Linked DNA regions of Marinagarivorans cellulosilyticus. The protein of the gene in region 2 interacts with the protein of the main gene of each other region in a pairwise test. Links are inferred from orthologs where the notes say so. Each region holds a gene or a part of one and is shown on either strand. Other genes may lie near its edges.

What was found.
Region 1: the proteins of gyrB (region 2) and gyrA interact in binary tests that used the Escherichia coli proteins (3 or more experiments, as listed by UniProt). The link is inferred for Marinagarivorans cellulosilyticus from one-to-one orthologs.

The regions. Positions count from the first base shown.
Region 1 is NZ_AP023086.1:3,594,823-3,605,951, reverse strand. What follows is about bases 749-3,849. They hold gyrA (DNA gyrase subunit A), read right to left. Parts: upstream 3,530-3,849; coding sequence 968-3,529; downstream 749-967. Other genes in these bases: pheA (prephenate dehydratase), read right to left, coding at 749-964. Also shown: more of pheA, read right to left, coding at 1-748; MARGE09_RS14525 (DnaT-like ssDNA-binding domain-containing protein), read left to right, coding at 3,905-5,050; MARGE09_RS14520 (replication protein P), read left to right, coding at 5,013-5,627; MARGE09_RS14515 (spermidine synthase), read right to left, coding at 5,655-6,356; MARGE09_RS14510 (fused MFS/spermidine synthase), read right to left, coding at 6,572-7,240; MARGE09_RS14505 (hypothetical protein), read right to left, coding at 7,590-8,330; MARGE09_RS14500 (NAD-dependent deacylase), read left to right, coding at 8,697-9,425; fumarate/nitrate reduction transcriptional regulator Fnr, read left to right, coding at 9,687-10,418; MARGE09_RS14490 (hypothetical protein), read right to left, coding at 10,463-11,129. UniProt on the Escherichia coli protein: A type II topoisomerase that negatively supercoils closed circular double-stranded (ds) DNA in an ATP-dependent manner to maintain chromosomes in an underwound state.
Region 2 is NZ_AP023086.1:3,830-11,302, reverse strand. The notes cover bases 4,444-7,473. They hold gyrB (DNA topoisomerase (ATP-hydrolyzing) subunit B), read right to left. Parts: upstream 7,154-7,473; coding sequence 4,733-7,153; downstream 4,444-4,732. Other genes in these bases: recF (DNA replication/repair protein RecF), read right to left, coding at 7,175-7,473; MARGE09_RS00025 (error-prone DNA polymerase), read left to right, coding at 4,444-4,605. In the rest of the region: MARGE09_RS00030 (Y-family DNA polymerase), read left to right, coding at 1-1,475; more of MARGE09_RS00025, read left to right, coding at 1,513-4,443. UniProt on the Escherichia coli protein: DNA gyrase negatively supercoils closed circular double-stranded DNA in an ATP-dependent manner to maintain chromosomes in an underwound state.

The DNA.
Region 1 (11,129 bases), 3.6 Mb from region 2 along the record:
AGGGTCGGCTTTCGACACGCGTCAAATCGACACCTAAACGATGAAATGGCTCCAAGATATCATGCAAGGCGCCAGGCTCGTTTTTAACGGCAATAACAACCGAGGTTTTATCATGACCGCTAGGTCCAACATCTTGTTGTCCAACGATTAAAAAACGTGTTGAGTTGTCTGGCATATCTTCAATTTTGTCAGCCAAAACCGTTAAACCATAAAGCTTGGCCGCAGCTTCACCGGCAATGGCGGCAGCATTCCACTCGCTACGCATGCGCTTTGCCGCTTCGGCATTACTTGGCACTGCAATGCGCTCGGCATTAGGGTAATGAGCGTCCAACCATTTGCGACATTGCGCCAAAGACTGCGCATGCGAATATATGCGAGTAATGCTATCGGTTTTGGTTACATCAGAAACCATAAGGTTATGGTGAATACGCAATACCACTTCACCGCAAATATTTAGGTTAGAACTCATAAAAGAATCTAGCGTATGAGTCACTACACCTTCTGTCGAATTTTCAACAGGCACAACACCAAACTGGCAAGCGCCAGATTCTACTTCTCTAAAAACCTCATCAATGGCTGTCATGGGTGCGACTTTTGCGCTGGCGCCAAAATGTTTTAATGCAGCTTCGTGAGTAAACGTACCCTCGGGGCCCAAAAAGGCCACTTTAATCGGGTTTTCAAGCGCTAAACATGCCGACATTATTTCGCGAAACAGGCGCGCATATTCTTCATCAGACAAAGGTCCTTGGTTTCTCGCCATGGCCTTGCGCAACACCTGAGCCTCGCGCTCTGGACGATAAAAAATAGGGTCAGAACCATCACTATATCGACCCTTAACTTCTGCTACAGACTGGGCGCAAACGGCACGCTGGCTAATCAGCGCACCAATTTTTTCATCAATAGCATCGATGTCGTCGCGTAACTTGCCAAGCTCTTTGGCTTCTTCAGAGGAATTATCGACCACGAATTATTCCCCCTCGGCTTCCGGCGCTTCTACGTCGTCCTGCTCTTCGATCCGGCCCAAGCTTACAATATGCTCGCCAGCTTTCGTTTTAATCAATCGAACACCCTGAGTATTTCGGCTTAAAATAGATACCTCATCAGCACGTGTACGTACCAAAGTACCTTGGTCCGAGATAATCATAATTTCGTCACCTTCAAACACCTGCACGGCGCCACGCAATAAACCATTGCGCTCTGAGGTCGCCATCGCGATAACACCCTGGCCACCACGGCCTTTGGTCGGGAAGTCCGCTTGCTCAGTGCGCTTACCATAGCCATTTTCGCTAATAGTCAGCACCTTGCCGCCTTCTTGTGGAATGATCATGGATATCAGGCTTTGGCTGTCATCAAAGCGCATACCGCGCACACCACGAGAAGTGCGCCCCATGGCTCGAACATCGGCTTCCTTGAAGCGCGTTGCCTTACCGTTAGACGCCATTAACAGCACGTCGCAGCTGCCGTCTGTAATCGCGGTGCCAACCAGGCTGTCCCCTTCTACAAGATCTAGCGCAATCAAACCACTGCTTCGCGGGCGTGCAAATTGTGACAAGGCTGTTTTCTTAACTGTGCCATTAGCAGTCGCCATAAAGATAAAGTGATCTTCGTCAAATTCTTTAACCGGCAAAATCGAGGTAATGCGCTCTTCAGCTTCTAATGGCAACAAGTTAACAACTGGGCGCCCGCGGCTTGTGCGGCCGGCAATTGGAATTTGGAAAGTTTTTAGCCAATAGACCTTACCGCGATTGGTGAAGCATAAGATGTAGTCATGGGTGTTTGCGATTAATAGATGCTCGACAAAGTCTTCGTCTTTTACTGAGGTCGCACTTTTACCCATACCACCGCGGCGCTGAGCTTGGTATGCATCTAATGGCTGGCTCTTGGCATAACCACCGTGTGAAATGGTTACCACACGATCTTCTTCGTTGATTAAATCTTCTACGGTTAAATCGGCGCGGGAGGCTTGAATTTCGGTACGGCGCGGGTCGCCATAAGACTGCTCAATAACTTCAAGCTCTTCCCGGATAACTTCCATTAAGCGCGCAGGGTTAGCCAAAATTTCTAGATATTCAGCAATTTGCTCAAGCTTTTCTTGGTACTCAACAAGTAGCTTGTCGTGTTCCATACCGGTTAAACGGTGTAAGCGAAGCTCTAAAATGGCTTGCACCTGTGCTGGCGATAAGTGATACACGCCATCATGCAAACCAAATTGCTCTTCTAGGCCGTCTGGGCGGCAAGCGTTAGCACCGGCACGCTCCAAGAATTGGCTCACTGTACCTACCGGCCAACCTTTGCTTAACAGAGCATCTTTAGCATCTTGCGGCGTTGCAGAGTTTTTGATGGTGGTAATAATTTCATCAATATTCGCAATTGCAACAGCCAAACCTTCTAGCACATGGCCGCGCTCACGCGCTTTGCGCAATAAATATATTGTGCGACGCGTAACAACTTCGCGGCGGTGCTTAATAAAATACTGCAGCAATTCAAGAAGGTTAAGCAGCCTTGGCTGGTTATCAACAAGAGCAACAGTATTAATGCCAAATACGCTTTCCATTTGCGTTTGAGCAAATAGGTTATTTAAAACAACCTCGCCCATATCACCGCGCTTAATTTCGATAACAACGCGCAAACCATCTTTGTCTGACTCATCGCGGATTTCTGAAATCCCTTCAAGCTTTTTATCTTTAACAAGCTCGGCAATCTTTTCAATAAGACGCGCCTTGTTCACCATATAAGGCACTTCAGACACAATAATCGATTCGCGATTGGTTTTCTCATTCACTTCTACAGCGGCTTTAGCGCGCACATAAATGCGGCCACGGCCCGTGCGGTAGGCCATTAATATGCCAGCACGGCCGTTAATAATGCCGCCAGTAGGAAAATCAGGACCAGGAATGTATTCCATAAGGTCGTCAATCGAGAGGTCGGGGTTATCTATAAGCGCCAAACACCCTTTAACCACTTCCGCCAAATTATGGGGGGGAATATTCGTCGCCATGCCCACCGCAATACCGCTTGAGCCATTAACCAAAAGGTTAGGCACGCGCGTAGGCATAACCTCAGGGATCATTTCTTGGCCGTCATAGTTCGGCACAAAGTTAACGGTTTCTTTATCTAGGTCGGCAAGTAAGTCGTGCGCAATTTTGCGCATACGAATTTCCGTATATCGCATAGCTGCCGCGCTATCGCCATCGATAGAACCAAAGTTACCTTGTCCATCGACCAACATATAACGCAGCGAAAACGGCTGCGCCATTCGAACAATCGTGTCATATACAGCAGAATCACCATGCGGGTGATATTTACCAATCACATCACCGACAACACGGGCCGACTTCTTATAAGGTTTATTCCAATCTAGATTCAGCTCATTCATGGCAAATAGCACGCGACGATGGACAGGCTTAAGGCCGTCTCTTACGTCTGGCAATGCTCGGCCAACAATGACACTCATCGCATAATCGAGATAAGACTGTTTTAACTCAGTCTCAATATTGACGGGTAAAACTTCTTTAGCGATATCACCCATAAGATGGCATATTCCTTAGTATTGGTTTGACTCATTATTGTATTAACGCGAATACTGTCTCAGCACGCGGCTTGGCAGAAACGGCTCAGAATGCGTTTTAAGGCTGCGCATGCTACCACACACACCATGCTCGCGCACACCTATTCCCTCTAGAAGGCCCTCAGGCGCCCAACAAGCGCTTTTTGATGGCAAAGAATGGGTTTTGGTCAGCTGTCAAGCCCCTCTCGGTTATTACATTTAGACCAGTAGCGCAGCGAGAAAGCCTTGAGACTGATACAATAAGCGCCACACCGAACTGCCGCCAGGCCACTTAAGTAATGCACAAATGTACAGCATTAACTGGCGCCTAACGCCTTGCTCGAACTGCATTTTTATATGAACAGCTACCCGCAAACCGCAAATAGGCCTGCAACCACAGCGCCGCAAATACTGCCCGAGATTCCGCTAACATTGTCGCCATCGCTCGCGGCAAAATTAGGCGTAGAAGAAGCTTTAATGGTAACGGTATTGCAGCAATTATCACTGCGCCTTGCCGGTCAAAACCAACAAGGCTTTACGTGGTTTACTGCCTCGCAAGCTCAGATTTTTGCTATTGCGCCTTTCTGGGCAGACAAAGACGTGCAGCGCCTATGCACAAATTTACGCGAAGCCAATATTGTCGTGATTGCGTCAGCCCCGTTTAACCAAAGCCAGATGCTTAAATTTGCCTTTAAAGCCAATAGCGATAACCACGCTCAACCCACGGCCAATAACCTACAAACCGCCACAACGGCTTCGCCCACACCAACGCACGCAGTAAGCCCCAATATTATTGCCCCTCACTGGCAGCCCGAGCGCGACACGCTTAACCAGCTTGCTCAACACAACATCCCAGACACCTTTGCACTTAATCAAGTCGGTGAGTTCATTACCTATTGGCGTGAACGCAACGAACCTGCGCGCTCTTGGGAGTCCAAATTCTTTAATCACGTTATTCATAAATGGCGCGACTTTCAGTCGCAAAAAAATCAGCGACCGCAAGTTACACTGATGCACCCCGATTGGCGCCCCAGCGAAGACGCTATGGATGTACTAACCCGCCACGCAGGTATTCGCCGAGAATTTATTGAGGATGCCGTGCCGGAGTTTGTACTTTATTGGCGGGAGCAAGGCAGCAGTTGCGATAACTGGAACCGCCGTTTTCGCGATCACGTAAATCGCCAGTGGGCACGGTACAGCTCTACTTTAGAGCACGACACAACTCCTAAGCGCATACCCGAAGGCTGGCAACCCTCGCGCGATGTTTACGATGTTTTGAGACTTGCAAACATTGAATTACAATTTGCCCACCAACTTATTCCTGAATTTGTCATTTATTGGCGCGATAGCAATCAAGCGCACAGCTCTTGGAATACACGCTTTTTGCAGTACGTGAAGCACCGTTGGGCACAACGCTCCGCAGAGGCTACCGCCATCAACCATTCATCAACACGAGATATGTCCCTTGAAGCACTCGTTACCGACAGAAGCTGGGCAGACTAAAGAAGCCCCTAAACGCGAACACTATATTGATGCTATTAATCAGGTTTTTGCGTTATTTCGCCTGAATTACCATGCCCAGTTTTTTAAGGCATTTAGCACCGAAGCAGAGCTTACTCAAATCAAAAAACTTTGGCTGGGCGAGCTCGCGCGCTTCACACCCGAGACTCTACTGCGCGCAGCAAAATCCATTCTAGAAAGCAGTGATTTTCTACCCACGCTCCACACTATGATTCGCCACTGCGAAAGTCATAGCGACACCGCCAAACTGCCGGACCCGCATAGCGCCTATATCGAAGCTTGCCGCGCGCCCTCACCTAAAGCACGCTATCGCTGGAGCCATCCGGTGGTCTATCACGCAGGCAAAGCTTGCGATTGGTATTTCCTGCAAACCAGCGCAGAGAGTGTTGCCTACCCAGTATTTAAGCGCAAATACCAAGATTTTTGCGAGCGCGTACGCGCGGGTGAAGAGCTTGCACTCGAGCTGGAAAACGTTATCGAGCACAAGCCCCAAACACCTCTCAATAAGGCTGAAAATATCAAGCGCTTGAATATGCTACGTGAAAACCTCGAACTGTAACTAAAAACTCTTAATTAAGCCTGCAACTCACTGTACATTATATAAATTTGCAGGCGAAAATTCGTCCGTAAATACCTTAGCACTCACATTCCAATCTTTTTTATCGGTAATGCTATTGACGATACCTCTAGCATTCCGAATATAGGGAGCAAGAGCTACGAGGTTTCGCTCAACATCCTGCTTAAGCTTCTCTGCATCGCACTTAGAGCCATTGAATGCTACCACCGTACGGGCACCTGCGGATTTAAAAGCACAGAAATCGGGGAAGACCGCTTCGTATGTAACAGACTCCGAATTATAAAAGTCTCGAAAGGAAAATGTATTGGATAACAATAGGCCATTCGGGGAGAGAATCTTTTTGACTTCCTCCAAGAATTCTCGTGTCGTCAAGTGCTCCGGGATGTATTCGCCATTAAATGCATCAAGCAAAATAACGTCATATTTTTCTTTGGCGAAGCCTTGCTTGCGAATAAAATAACGTGCGTCTTGAATCACCACTCGATTATTATCTGCCTGCTTAAAATGCATAAACTCTTCCGCAGCTTCGAGCATTTTTGAATCCAGCTCGACGGTAGTGACATGGGGGGATTTAAAATAACTCATAATGGCTCTTGGCATGGTGCCGCCACCTAAGCCCACACTTAAGACCCTGACATCGTCCTTTTGCGTGCTAAGCGCAGCCATCATCGCTTTAGAATAGAAGAACAGAAGCTCGTCAGGCTTCGCCAAACTTAAGCAGCTCTGGGAATTGAAGGGGTTCTTTTTATTCTTTAGCCGAACGCATCGACTATGCGGCGTTTCTATAACAGTGACATTTCGGTAAAGGGACTTATACTCTTTCAGCACAACAGGCTGTGCTAACGCGCCAAATGATTGAAGCCCCCCTACAAGAAACAATATGCACGAAAGCCAACCTCGGCTGCCAACAAACAGTAATCTCAAAATCATTTAACTTCCCCACGCCTATTACCGAGCAAACAAAGGCTAGCAGCCAACATCAGAGCCACTGCATTACCAAACATAATGGATTTAACCTCGAACAAGGCTACCAACCAAAAAGCCGTGACAAGAGTTCCTACCGCCGACCCCAGTGTTGACACCAGATAGAGGTTCCCTGCACTGTTTCCAACCTTATGAATGTCATGGGAAATTGTCCTAATCGCAACTGGAGACAAAGTCCCTAAAGTTGCCGTCGGCAGTAAATAAAGCGCGAGCGCTGCCAACAAAGAGCCGGATCGGGGGTCGCTAGTTTGGCTAAATGCAATACCCAATACCCAATCTGAAGAAAATTCCACCAACAGCACCTGCAAAGCAGAAAAGCATAACAAGGCGCCCAATATCTTTATCCCATAAAATCGAACAGATAGGCGCCCACCAACACCATAACCTAGAGAGAGGCCGACCATAAAAGTAAATATCAGGCTACCCCATACGTATACGCTACCGCCAAAATAAGGAGCCAGTATCCTGCCCCCAAGCATCTCTACGCTCATCACTGAAAAGCCAGATATGAATACCATGCAAAGCACTAACATATTAGATCGGACAAATACCATACGTAACCAAATATCTTCAGAAGAAATTAAAAATGAATGCAGCTTCCCAAATGACATCCGGCCAACACTTAGGCGGATGCGAAATGGGTTTTACATACCCAATCCACATATGCGCCGATTCAGCAACGCAATATAGATTTAAGAGGCAAATAGCCACACATAACTGAGCCTTAGTAGAGCAATCGCGCAATTGGAAGACCCCAACGGCGGCCCTCGGGCGAACAGCATCATACGCTAAAGCATTGTGTGCGCCCACACCAAATATTGGCGCTTTGTGAAGACGTCGAACTAAATAAAAGCAGGTTCAACTAAATAAAAAAAGAGGGGGGGATAGCAAGGAAATAACAACAATTTAATAGGAGATAAGTCAGCAGCTATGCTGCTGACTTATAGGGCCATACAAAATCTATGGTGCTAAGTAGTAAAAACGTGAACGTGAACCGTCGTGCAACATATTCATAATATCGAAATTGCTATTTGTCGGGACTAGATCCAAATCTATAACACCAGGTGAATCAAAGCCAAACTGATAAGAGCCGCCATTCCATGCAAACCCATAAATTTTGTCCGTTACACCTTGCTTCGCGAAGTATAAACGGTAGTTTTGGCCATCATGAAGCATTGCCCAGCGCGATTTATCAGCATCAGAAGGGGCACCGGTAATTGATATTGTAGGTATTGATCTATGGCCGTATTGATAACTAGAACCATTCCAACCAAACTGGTAAACCTTAGTTTGATCGTAACTTAGCATATAAAGACGATAAACCGACCCGTCATGAAGCATTGCAAAATCTTCAGGGTTAGCATCTGATGGCTTATTGGTAATTCGTAATTGCGCAATTGAATTGTGCCCGTACTGATAGCTACTACCATTAAAACCGAATTGATAGAGGGTGTCTTCACTCCCCTCCTTAAAGAAATATAAACGGTATGTAGACCCATCATGGAGCATTGCACTACGATTGTAATCTGTATCCGAAGGTGCATTGCTTATTTGGATATTTGGGATAGAGGCGAAACCAAACTGGAACGTCTCGCCATTAGCCTGCAGCCCAGCCTGATTAAGACTCTCCGCGTACGAAGTAGATCCAACTAGCATTAATGCTGCGCTTAATCCGCAGGCTTTTAAAAGTCGTAAGTCCATAACTATATCCTTTGTTGAGAAACTTAATGAACATGATATATGCTCGACGGGAAAGCTAACGAAGAGGAGGCAAACGGTCAATGAATGCGTTGCATGAGACGACACGAACCCCCAAAAAAACAAAAACTGTGACGCACTCCACAACTATTACACCAAGAATCCTCGCAATAACTCCCAGCCGCAGTACTACTCATAGCTACGATCGCCTGGTCGCAAGCAAATTATGACGAAATTGCTACTTTTATAGGCATTGTTACTTCCGTTAGCCAGCCACATTGCTAAAACTGCTTTTTTTGCGTTAACACAAAATGTTCTCACGCCGTTTACGGTAAATTCATGCTTCTACATATGTGCAAGGTATGAATTATGGAATCTATCGTAGTCCTAACAGGGGCGGGTATTTCGGCAGAATCGGGGCTGGCGACTTTTCGGGATGCCGACGGATTATGGCAGGGGTATAAAATTGAAGAAGTGTGCACGCCAACTGCTTTTAAGTCTGACCCAGCTAAAGTACAAAGCTTTTACAATCAGCGAAGACAAGAACTCCAAAATAACATTCAGCCAAATGCAGCCCATATCGCACTTGCCGAATTTGCTCGGCAATACCCCGGTCGCTTTACCCTTATAACTCAAAATGTCGACAACCTACACGAGCGCGCCGGTAGCGAAAAGGTGTTACATATGCACGGCGAGCTATTAAAAGTACGCTGCCAGCGCACCTTCAGGGTTTACCATTGGACGTCCCCCATCCTCCCATCAACCCCCTGCCCTTGCTGCAATCAAACAAAAACTTTACGACCGCATATTGTTTGGTTCGATGAAATCCCCTTTTATATGCTCGATATTAACGAAGCATTACAGCAATGCGACCGTTTCATAGCCATAGGTACCAGCGGTCAAGTACAACCTGCGGCCAGCTTTGTCGAAATGGCAAAAAGTTGTAACGCTCAAACCGTCTCGCTGAATTACGCCCCCGCAAATGGCGACTTTGAACAACACATTCAAGGCTTGGCCTCTCAAATAGTACCGGACTATTTCGGACAACTGCTCTCACACGCCGTGTCGCAAAAAAGCCATAAACAGCATCTAATGTAGCAATTAGTTAATCACGCCTTTTGTCTATGCGCCAAGCCTTGTAAAATGCCCGCAAATGAGTCATTGATTCAACCTAGAGATCGCAGTTTAGAGTCAAAAAGCCCCGCATTACCGGGATGCGCATGGCGTGTAGTAAAGTGTGTAGTCACCTTATTGGTGATGAATTATTTTTATCGCGTCAGGTGCACCCAGTGAATGCGGAGACTTTGCTGGTTTAACTGCGGTTTCCAGGTTCAACCTCAAGCGGACAAAGAGACAGCGATGAAAGCACACTGCAACACCGGATCACAAGTCAATTGCGGAGAATGCCGCTTAGGGGATCTTTGCCTACCCATTAGCCTTCTGCGTAATGATATCAACCAACTGGACCAAATCGTTCAGCGCGGCCGCCCACTGCAAAAATCAGACAAACTCTACTTTGCCGGTGACGCTTTTAGGGCTGTTTTTGCGGTGCGTTCTGGCTCGTTCAAAACTGTGGCCGTCTCCACAGATGGAGAAGAGCAAGTCACGGGGTTTTATTTACCCGGTGAAATCCTCGGCATGGATGGCATTGCCACCAACAACCACACCAATACCGCCATCGCTTTAGAGACGAGCTCGGTCTGCGAAATACCATTTAACCAACTAGAAGATCTCAGCGTTAAAATTCCAAACTTACAACGTCGCTTCTTTCAAATCATGGGCAAAGAAATTGCCAGTGATCAAGAGCTTATTAGCCTTCTTAGCAAAAACAGTGCAGACGAAAAAATGGCTTTTTTGCTGCTTAGTATCTCGCAGCGCAACAGTCAACGTGGGCTATCAGCTACGGAATTTTATTTGCCTATGGCGCGGTCTGACATTGGCAATTACCTAGGCTTAACCATAGAAACCGTAAGTCGTGTGCTTGGGCGCTTCCACAAGAGCGGTTTAATTGCTCTCGATAAAAAGCATGTTGTTATCCTTGATATCGATGAGCTTAAAAGGAAAGTTAGCGGCGGCAAAAACACCCCATAGGCCGAGTTTCAGCTCGCCCTCAATGTTATATAGTTAGAGCCACATTACAGATAGCGCGACCACAAAACATCAACGCCTTCCGTGGGTGGCGAGCACGAACTTGTACATGAGCCACCATCAAAATCTGGCACCTCATTGGGCCGGTAAGTTGATGGTAGGTTTTCCAAATCAATTACTGTCTTACCCGCCAAGTCATTAGTTCCAGAGCCACTGCCATTAGCTGCAGCAGAAATATAACCGTGCACAATAGTATCGCCACCCGTATCTAGGTTATTTCCGGCCAATACGGTGCCGAATAATTCATTTGAAGCGGCCAACGTAATATCGCCACCTTGATAAACCCCGCCAGCAAACGGGTTGTTCCCCCCCGCCATAACAACGATATTGGCCAAGGGTAGATAATTCATTACCGCCAAATCTTGATCACAAAGCTGCTCAGGGTAAAGATCTGCAAAGTCTGCAGTTGGGGAAAGTGGATAAGCGAGGGTGCACACAGCGTTGTAACCGACAAAGTTGGGGGCATAGGTTTTCATCGCGCCCGCAGTAGTAATATTGCCGGTAGCTGCAAAAGTGTTGTAATACTCGCCGTTAGACAACACTAGATTGCCTTCAAACCATACAATACCCGGCGCTATATTTTTCCCTCCAATGGTCCATGTTTTACTGGCATTGTCATAACTAAAACAGCTGTTAGCATCGGTATAGCCTTGG
Region 2 (7,473 bases):
TAACAGCGTCAAAACCAACAATGCCATTAGCCAATTTCGGCTCTGGTGAACAGCCGCTTGCCGTCGCAGATCAACTCCGTATTTGCGCCTTTAATGAGGCCGCCGCTGCACAAGGTGTGACTTTGGGCATGCCTAGCGCTGTAGCCTCGGCACTGATGAATGCACCACTGCTAACGCGCGACCCCAATTGCGAAGCTGCACTATTACACCAACTTTGCGAGGCGTGTTATGCCGTAACACCCTACGTAATTCCCGCGAATCAGCTTTTGGGTGAAGGCACTAACGGTGTAGCGCTTGAGGTATCGCGCTGCTTAAGTTTGTTTAATGGCTCAAGCGGTATAACCCAAGAAGTACATAAGCACTTACTAACATTAGAGATAGAAGCCCACTGGGCGTGGGCACACACTGCCGAAGGCGCTTGGTTACTAAGCCATACAATTAACCGCCCTACCCACCGGCCACCAGCAGGAAGCGAGCAAGCACGAGAGGCACTCGGGCAACTTTATGCCCTGCCTATCGGCGATATCATAACGCTGGGTGAAGACCGCAATCGTCTTCAAGCAATGGGGTTTAACCGGCTTGGCGAGCTATGCCATACCGCCAGCGAATGGCAAGCCATTAAAAAACGCCTATCGACTAGTAGCATCGATTACCTAGAGGCCGTGCTTGGCAACGAAGTACAAGCCTCGCTGTTTCAATCGCGGCCGGCGTATTATCAACAGGCATTAACATTTTGCGAAGGCCTCGATGCCGATTACCCCATCAGCACCATTGAGTGGCTGCAAATACTGGTCGAAGCGCTACTGCAGCGGCTCGCCGAATTTTTAATCGCCCACCAGTGCCAAGTTCAACATTTGCAGTGGCGGCTGTATAACATTCAGCACGAATCGCACACGCTGGAAGTACACCTCGAGCGCGTATTTAGCGATACCACCTTGGCCGCTGATATTACCCGTATTCACCTCGAGCAACAGGGCTTGCCCTTCGAGGTTGATCGCATAGAACTGCACTGCCCTACTCTACAATCACTGCAAGCGAATACTCAACCCTTGTGGGCTGAGCCCAAACAGCAAAACCGCGAATCACTCACTCGCCTTGCCGCTAAATTGCAAAGTCGCATGGGCGATGCAGCGTTTTTTAAAGTGAGCTGTAAAGATGGCATTTTGCCGGAAGCGTGTAGTCAGAAAATCCCCGTGCTGGAAAAAGCCAATTCAGAATTGCCTAGTGGCATCAATCATAAACACCGACCACTGTGGTTAGTTGAACCGCCGGCCTCTGTGAATATTAAAGCGGGGCAGCTCTATTGGCAGGGCTTGCTCCAAATTATTTCCCAAGCCGAACGCATTCAAACCCAGTGGTGGCAAAAGGCAAGTGCTCGCGATTACTACATTGCTAAGCGCGATGATCAACAATTGCTATGGCTATACCAAGACCTTCATCAACAACGCTGGTATGTACACGGCGTATTTGGCTAAACCCGTTAGCGGGTAAATTGATGAGGAGTGATTATTCATGGTGCCATTGTTCTGCCAAAGTAATTTCAGCTTTTTAACGGGCGCATCACACCCACATGAGTTAGTCGAAGCTGCAGCCTTGTTGGGTTATTCGGCTATCGCCATAACCGATGAATGCTCGCTAGCGGGTATTGTTAAAGCCCATGTCGCCGCTAAAGAGCGCGGTATTGATTGTTTAATTGGCAGTTATTTTCAGATGAGTTCAGGCGCCCGAATCATCGCAATTGCACCAAGTACCGAAGCCTACTGTGAATTATCGGGTTATATTTCTTTGGCTCGGCGGCGCATGCCTAAAGGCCAGTACGAGGCGCACTTTGAGGATTTACGTTTTCGCCTACAACACTGTTTAATCATTTGGTTAATAAGCCCCAATCAGCTTTGGCGTAATAGCCAAGCGAATCAATTTTATAAAGCCTTTGGTACACGTCTTTGGTTCGGTTACGACCATCGCTTAGAAGGGTTTAAAGCCAATTGCCTTGCACCGTGGTTAGATTGGGCGCAAAACAATAATATCCCTATTGCCGCCTGCCCACATATTTTAATGCACATCAAACAACGTAAACCTTTATTAGACACCCTATGGGCTATTCGCCATAACAGCACTTTGGAATCTATGGGTTCTGCGTTAGCCAGTAATGCAGAAGCGGTACTTAAAAAACCGGAAGATTGGCAAACCTTATACCCTGAGGAATTTATTGAACAAACGGTTAACATCGCTTCACACTGTTATTTTTCGTTAGATAGTTTGCGCTATCAATACCCTAAAGAGGTCGTACCTAAAGGCATTGATCCAGACAGTTATCTACAACAATTGGTTGAACAAGGTTTTAAAAAACGCTGGCCAGATGGCGCACCTAAAGATGTCGAGCAACTGGTCAATAAAGAATTAACATTAATTAAAGAGCTGAACTACGCCTACTATTTTTTAACCGTCTACGACATTGTACGCTTTGCTAAAGAACGCGGTATTTTATGCCAAGGGCGTGGCTCTGCAGCTAATTCGGTCGTATGTTACTGCTTATTTATTACCGAAATTTCACCAGGGCAAATTAACGTACTTTTCGAACGCTTTATTTCTAAAGAACGCGACGAGCCACCGGATATTGATGTGGATTTTGAACATCAAAGGCGCGAAGAAGTGATTCAATATATTTATCAAAAATATACCCGCGAGCGCGCTGCGCTAGCAGCAACCGTTATTACCTATCGTGCACGCAGCGCAATTCGCGATGTTGGCAAAGCCTTAGGCCTAGATGCGCCACTTATCGAGCACTTAGCTAAATCATTAGCCTGGTGGGATCGCAAGGCCGACTTAGAACAACGCATTCGCGCTGCGGGGTTTAATGAGCAAAGTGCCTTAATGCCGCTGTTTTATAGCTTAGTACAACAGATTTTAGGTTTTCCTCGTCACCTATCGCAACACGTCGGTGGCTTTGTTATTACCAATAGTAAGCTCGCCGATTTAGTTCCCATTGAAAATGCCAGCATGCCAGAGCGAACGGTTATTCAATGGGATAAAGACGATATTGAAGCTATGGGTTTATTAAAGATCGATGTACTAGCGCTCGGTATGTTGAGCGCGCTGCGTTTATCATTAAGTTACATCGATAAGCTTCGCCTGCCCATTAATGGCATCGGCCCAATAGCGCCAGCAATGCAATTACACCATATTCCAAAAGACGACTCACACACATATAACATGTTATCAATTGGCGATAGTGTTGGCGTTTTTCAAGTCGAATCCCGTGCGCAAATGGCCATGCTGCCACGGCTTAAGCCCAAATGTTTTTATGATCTGGTGATTCAAATTGCCATTGTCAGGCCCGGCCCTATTCAAGGCGATATGGTGCACCCGTATATTCGGCGCCGCAATAAACTAGAGCCTGTTGTTTACGAAAACGATGCTGTTGCAGCGGTATTAAAGCCCACTTTGGGTGTACCGATATTTCAGGAGCAAGCCATTCGCTTAGCGATGGTGGCAGCGGGTTTTAGTGGCGGCCAAGCCGACCAATTGCGCAGGGCCATGGCCAGCTTTGGTAAAAACGGCCGCTTGCTACAATTTGAAACGCGTTTTATCGAGGGCATGCTAAACAACGGTTACAGCCGCGATTATGCCGAGCGTTTATTTAATCAAATAAAAGGCTTTGGCGGCTACGGATTCCCAGAGTCACACTCTGCCAGTTTTGCGCTTTTATGTTATGCCTCTGCTTGGGTGAAACGCCACTACCCCGAGGCCTTTTATTGCGCATTATTGAATAGCCAGCCAATGGGCTTTTATTCGCCCTCACAATTAATTCAAGATGGTATTCGCCACCGTATTCGCTTTTTACCGGTCGATGCTAATTTTAGTGACTGGTCCCATCAAGTGGTGCCCTACCAAAAAGGCTGGGCTGTACGTCTGGGGTTTTTAAAAATAAAAGGTTTTAGCGAAGTTAGCGCTAAAAAAATAATTGCTGCGCGACCTGAACATTTATTTAATAGCCTTAGCGCATTTAAACAATTAACCGGCTTAACATCGGCGGATATAGAACGCCTAGCTAAAGCGGATGCCTTAGCCAGTATTACCGGTAATCGACAAAAAGCACTGTGGCAAAGCGGGGCATTGAGCCAAAGCGCAGACGATTTATTTTATTCTCACAGCAATGATGCAGACCATATATTACCCACAGTCGCCGAAGCACAGCATATTCAAGCTGACTACCAAATGCTTGGCTTTAGTTTACGCCGCCACCCGATGGCGCTATTACGCAACCAGCCAAGCATACGCCGCTGTAAATCATTTGCAGAGCTTAGCAGCATTAATCACGGTGGCTTCGTGCGTGTTGCAGGTATTGTCACCGGCCGCCAACGCCCAGGCACCGCTAAGGGCACTGTATTTTTAACGCTAGAGGATGAAACAGGCAATACCAATGTGGTGGTATGGAAGAACACACAAAGTGTTTTTCGGCAGGCGTTACTGGGGGCTAAATGTTTAATAATTACTGGGCGGTTAGAACGCCAAGGCGATGTAACCCATGTAATCGCAGGGCGTTTAGAAGACTGCACTGGCCTGTTAGAAAACCTCGCGGTTCGCTCTCGGGATTTTCATTAACCGTGAAAGGATTCAGAAATAATTACTAAGGAACAACGTGAAAATATTTGCCGTTTTGTTTTAGGCATAAAAAAACCCGCAGCGTTTTTTAACGCTACGGGCTTGGGTTTCAAAAAACTAAAATCGATTAAACATCCAAATTAGAAACATTTAATGCGTTAGTTTCGATAAATTCACGACGCGGTTCCACATGGTCGCCCATAAGGCAAGTGAATATTTGGTCTGCACCGATGGCATCTTCAATCGTTACTTGCAACATACGACGGCATTCTGGGTCCATTGTGGTTTCCCATAATTGCTCGGGGTTCATCTCACCCAGCCCTTTATAACGCTGAATGTTATAACCACGCTTAGACTCCGCCATAATCCACTCTAGGGCTTGCTTAAAGTTAGCTACAGGCTGTTTACGCTCGCCACGGCTAACATAGGCAGTGTCTTCCAATAAACCATCTAGTAACTCACCCAGCTTAAGCATGTTTTTGTAATCGGGCGATTCAAAAAACTCTAAACCAAAACGCGTATCTTCCGCTAAACCGTGCGCCATGGTATTCAATACAGGGATAAAGATATTGCGCTCTTTATCTTCTTGTACTGTTAGGTTGTAAGTGTGAGTTTTACTAGCAGCATTAATAGGGGTAAGGCCTTCTTGAATAACGCTAACCCAAGCTTCTACCGCTGAAGAATCGCTTAATTCCTCGGCGTTTAAGGCTTTAGAGTGTACGAGTAACTCGAGGATTTCCTGTGGATAGACTCTGGATAAGCGGTCGATAACTGCCATTGTCTTACGGAATTCCACCACTAAGGTCTCTAGTTGTTCACCCGGCACAGCAGGAGTATCTTCAGCAACATGAAGCTCTACAGACTCGATAGCGGCATTCGTTAAAAACTGCTCAAGTGCGGCCTCGTCTTTTAGGTATTGCTCTTGTTTACCCTTACTGATTTTATACAGCGGTGGCTGTGCAATAAACACATGGCCGCGCTCTACTAGCTCGCGCATTTGACGGAAGAAGAAGGTCAATAATAGCGTTCGGATGTGAGAACCATCCACGTCAGCATCCGTCATGATGATAATGCTGTGGTAACGCAGTTTATCGGGGTTAAATTCTTGCGCTCCGATACCACAACCCAATGCCGTAATAAGCGTACCGACTTCTGCAGACGATAGCATTTTATCGAAGCGGGCTTTTTCTACGTTAAGAATTTTACCTTTTAACGGCAAGATGGCTTGGGTTCTGCGGTCGCGGCCTTGTTTGGCACTACCACCGGCTGAGTCCCCTTCCACTAAGTATATTTCTGAAAGGCTTGGATCTTTTTCTTGGCAGTCTGCAAGCTTACCAGGCAAGCCTGCTATATCGAGCACACCTTTACGGCGGGTAAGGTCACGGGCCTTTCTGGCGGCTTCCCTAGCGCGGGCAGCTTCCATCATTTTGCCAACAATAAGCTTGGCTTCTTGTGGGTTTTCTAATAAAAATTCGTTAAACGCTGCGCCCATTTCCTGCTCTACAGCGGTTTTTACTTCGCTTGAAACCAGTTTATCTTTAGTTTGCGAGGAGAATTTAGGGTCTGGGACTTTTACCGAAACGATAGCAGTAAGGCCTTCACGGGCGTCGTCACCAGTTGTGGCAACTTTTTCTTTTTTAGCAAAACCTTCAGATTCAATATAGCTATTCAAGCAGCGTGTTAACGCACTGCGAAAGCCCGCTAAGTGAGTACCACCATCGCGCTGCGGAATATTATTGGTATAACAGAAGATGTTTTCAGTGAAGGTATCGTTCCACTGTAGCGCAACCTCTACGGCTACACCGTCGTCATGCATTTTAGTGAAGTGAACAACCTTGTTTATTGTCGATTTATTTTGGTTTAAGTAATCAACAAAGGCCGCCAAACCACCTTCGTACTCAAATGCTTCTTCCTTACCTGTACGCTCATCGTGTAATACGATGCGAACACCAGAATTAAGAAACGAGAGTTCACGCAGGCGTTTTGCCAGTATTTCGTAGTGAAATTCGATATTTGTGAACGTCTGATCAGACGGTTTGAAGTATATCTTGGTGCCCTGCTGGTCTGTTTCGCCAATAACTTCCAAAGGCTTTGCAGGAACACCGTGGTGATAGGTTTGCTCAAACACTTGACCTTGGCGGCGAATCGTTAAGCGTAAAGTTTCTGACAGGGCATTAACTACCGATACACCCACACCGTGTAAGCCACCAGAGACCTTATAGGTGTTATCGTCAAACTTACCACCAGCATGCAGTACAGTCATAATAACTTCTGCGGCTGATACACCCTCTTCGTGCATTTCAGTAGGAATACCACGGCCATTATCAGAAACACTAATGGCATCATCAGGGTGAATAACGACACGAATTTCTGAACAATGCCCCGCTAACGCCTCATCAATTGAGTTATCGACGACCTCAAACACCATATGGTGTAAGCCTGTACCGTCATCTGTATCGCCAATATACATACCGGGGCGCTTGCGTACTGCATCAAGCCCTTTAAGGACTTTAATACTGGACGAATCGTAATCTTGTTGTTCTGCCATGATGGCGTTCTCCCTCAGGTGTTAGGGGTTACACTCGTTAATCTCGCCATGTTTCACGTGAAACACCTTGCAAGGTTTATTATTCATTTTATTCTTTAGCCTATCCATATCTTCAGCATATATGCCTGTAACAAAGACCTGTGTATCTAAGTCTAACAACCAATTAGCTAGGCACTGTATATGCTGCTGATCCAGTTCAGCCGGTAAATCATCAATAAGTAAAACACTGGGTTTATTCATTAGTTGCTGGAATATTTGTAATTCCGCAAACATGAAAGCCGCAATCAGCGACTTTTGCTGCCCACGCGATAGAACCTCTG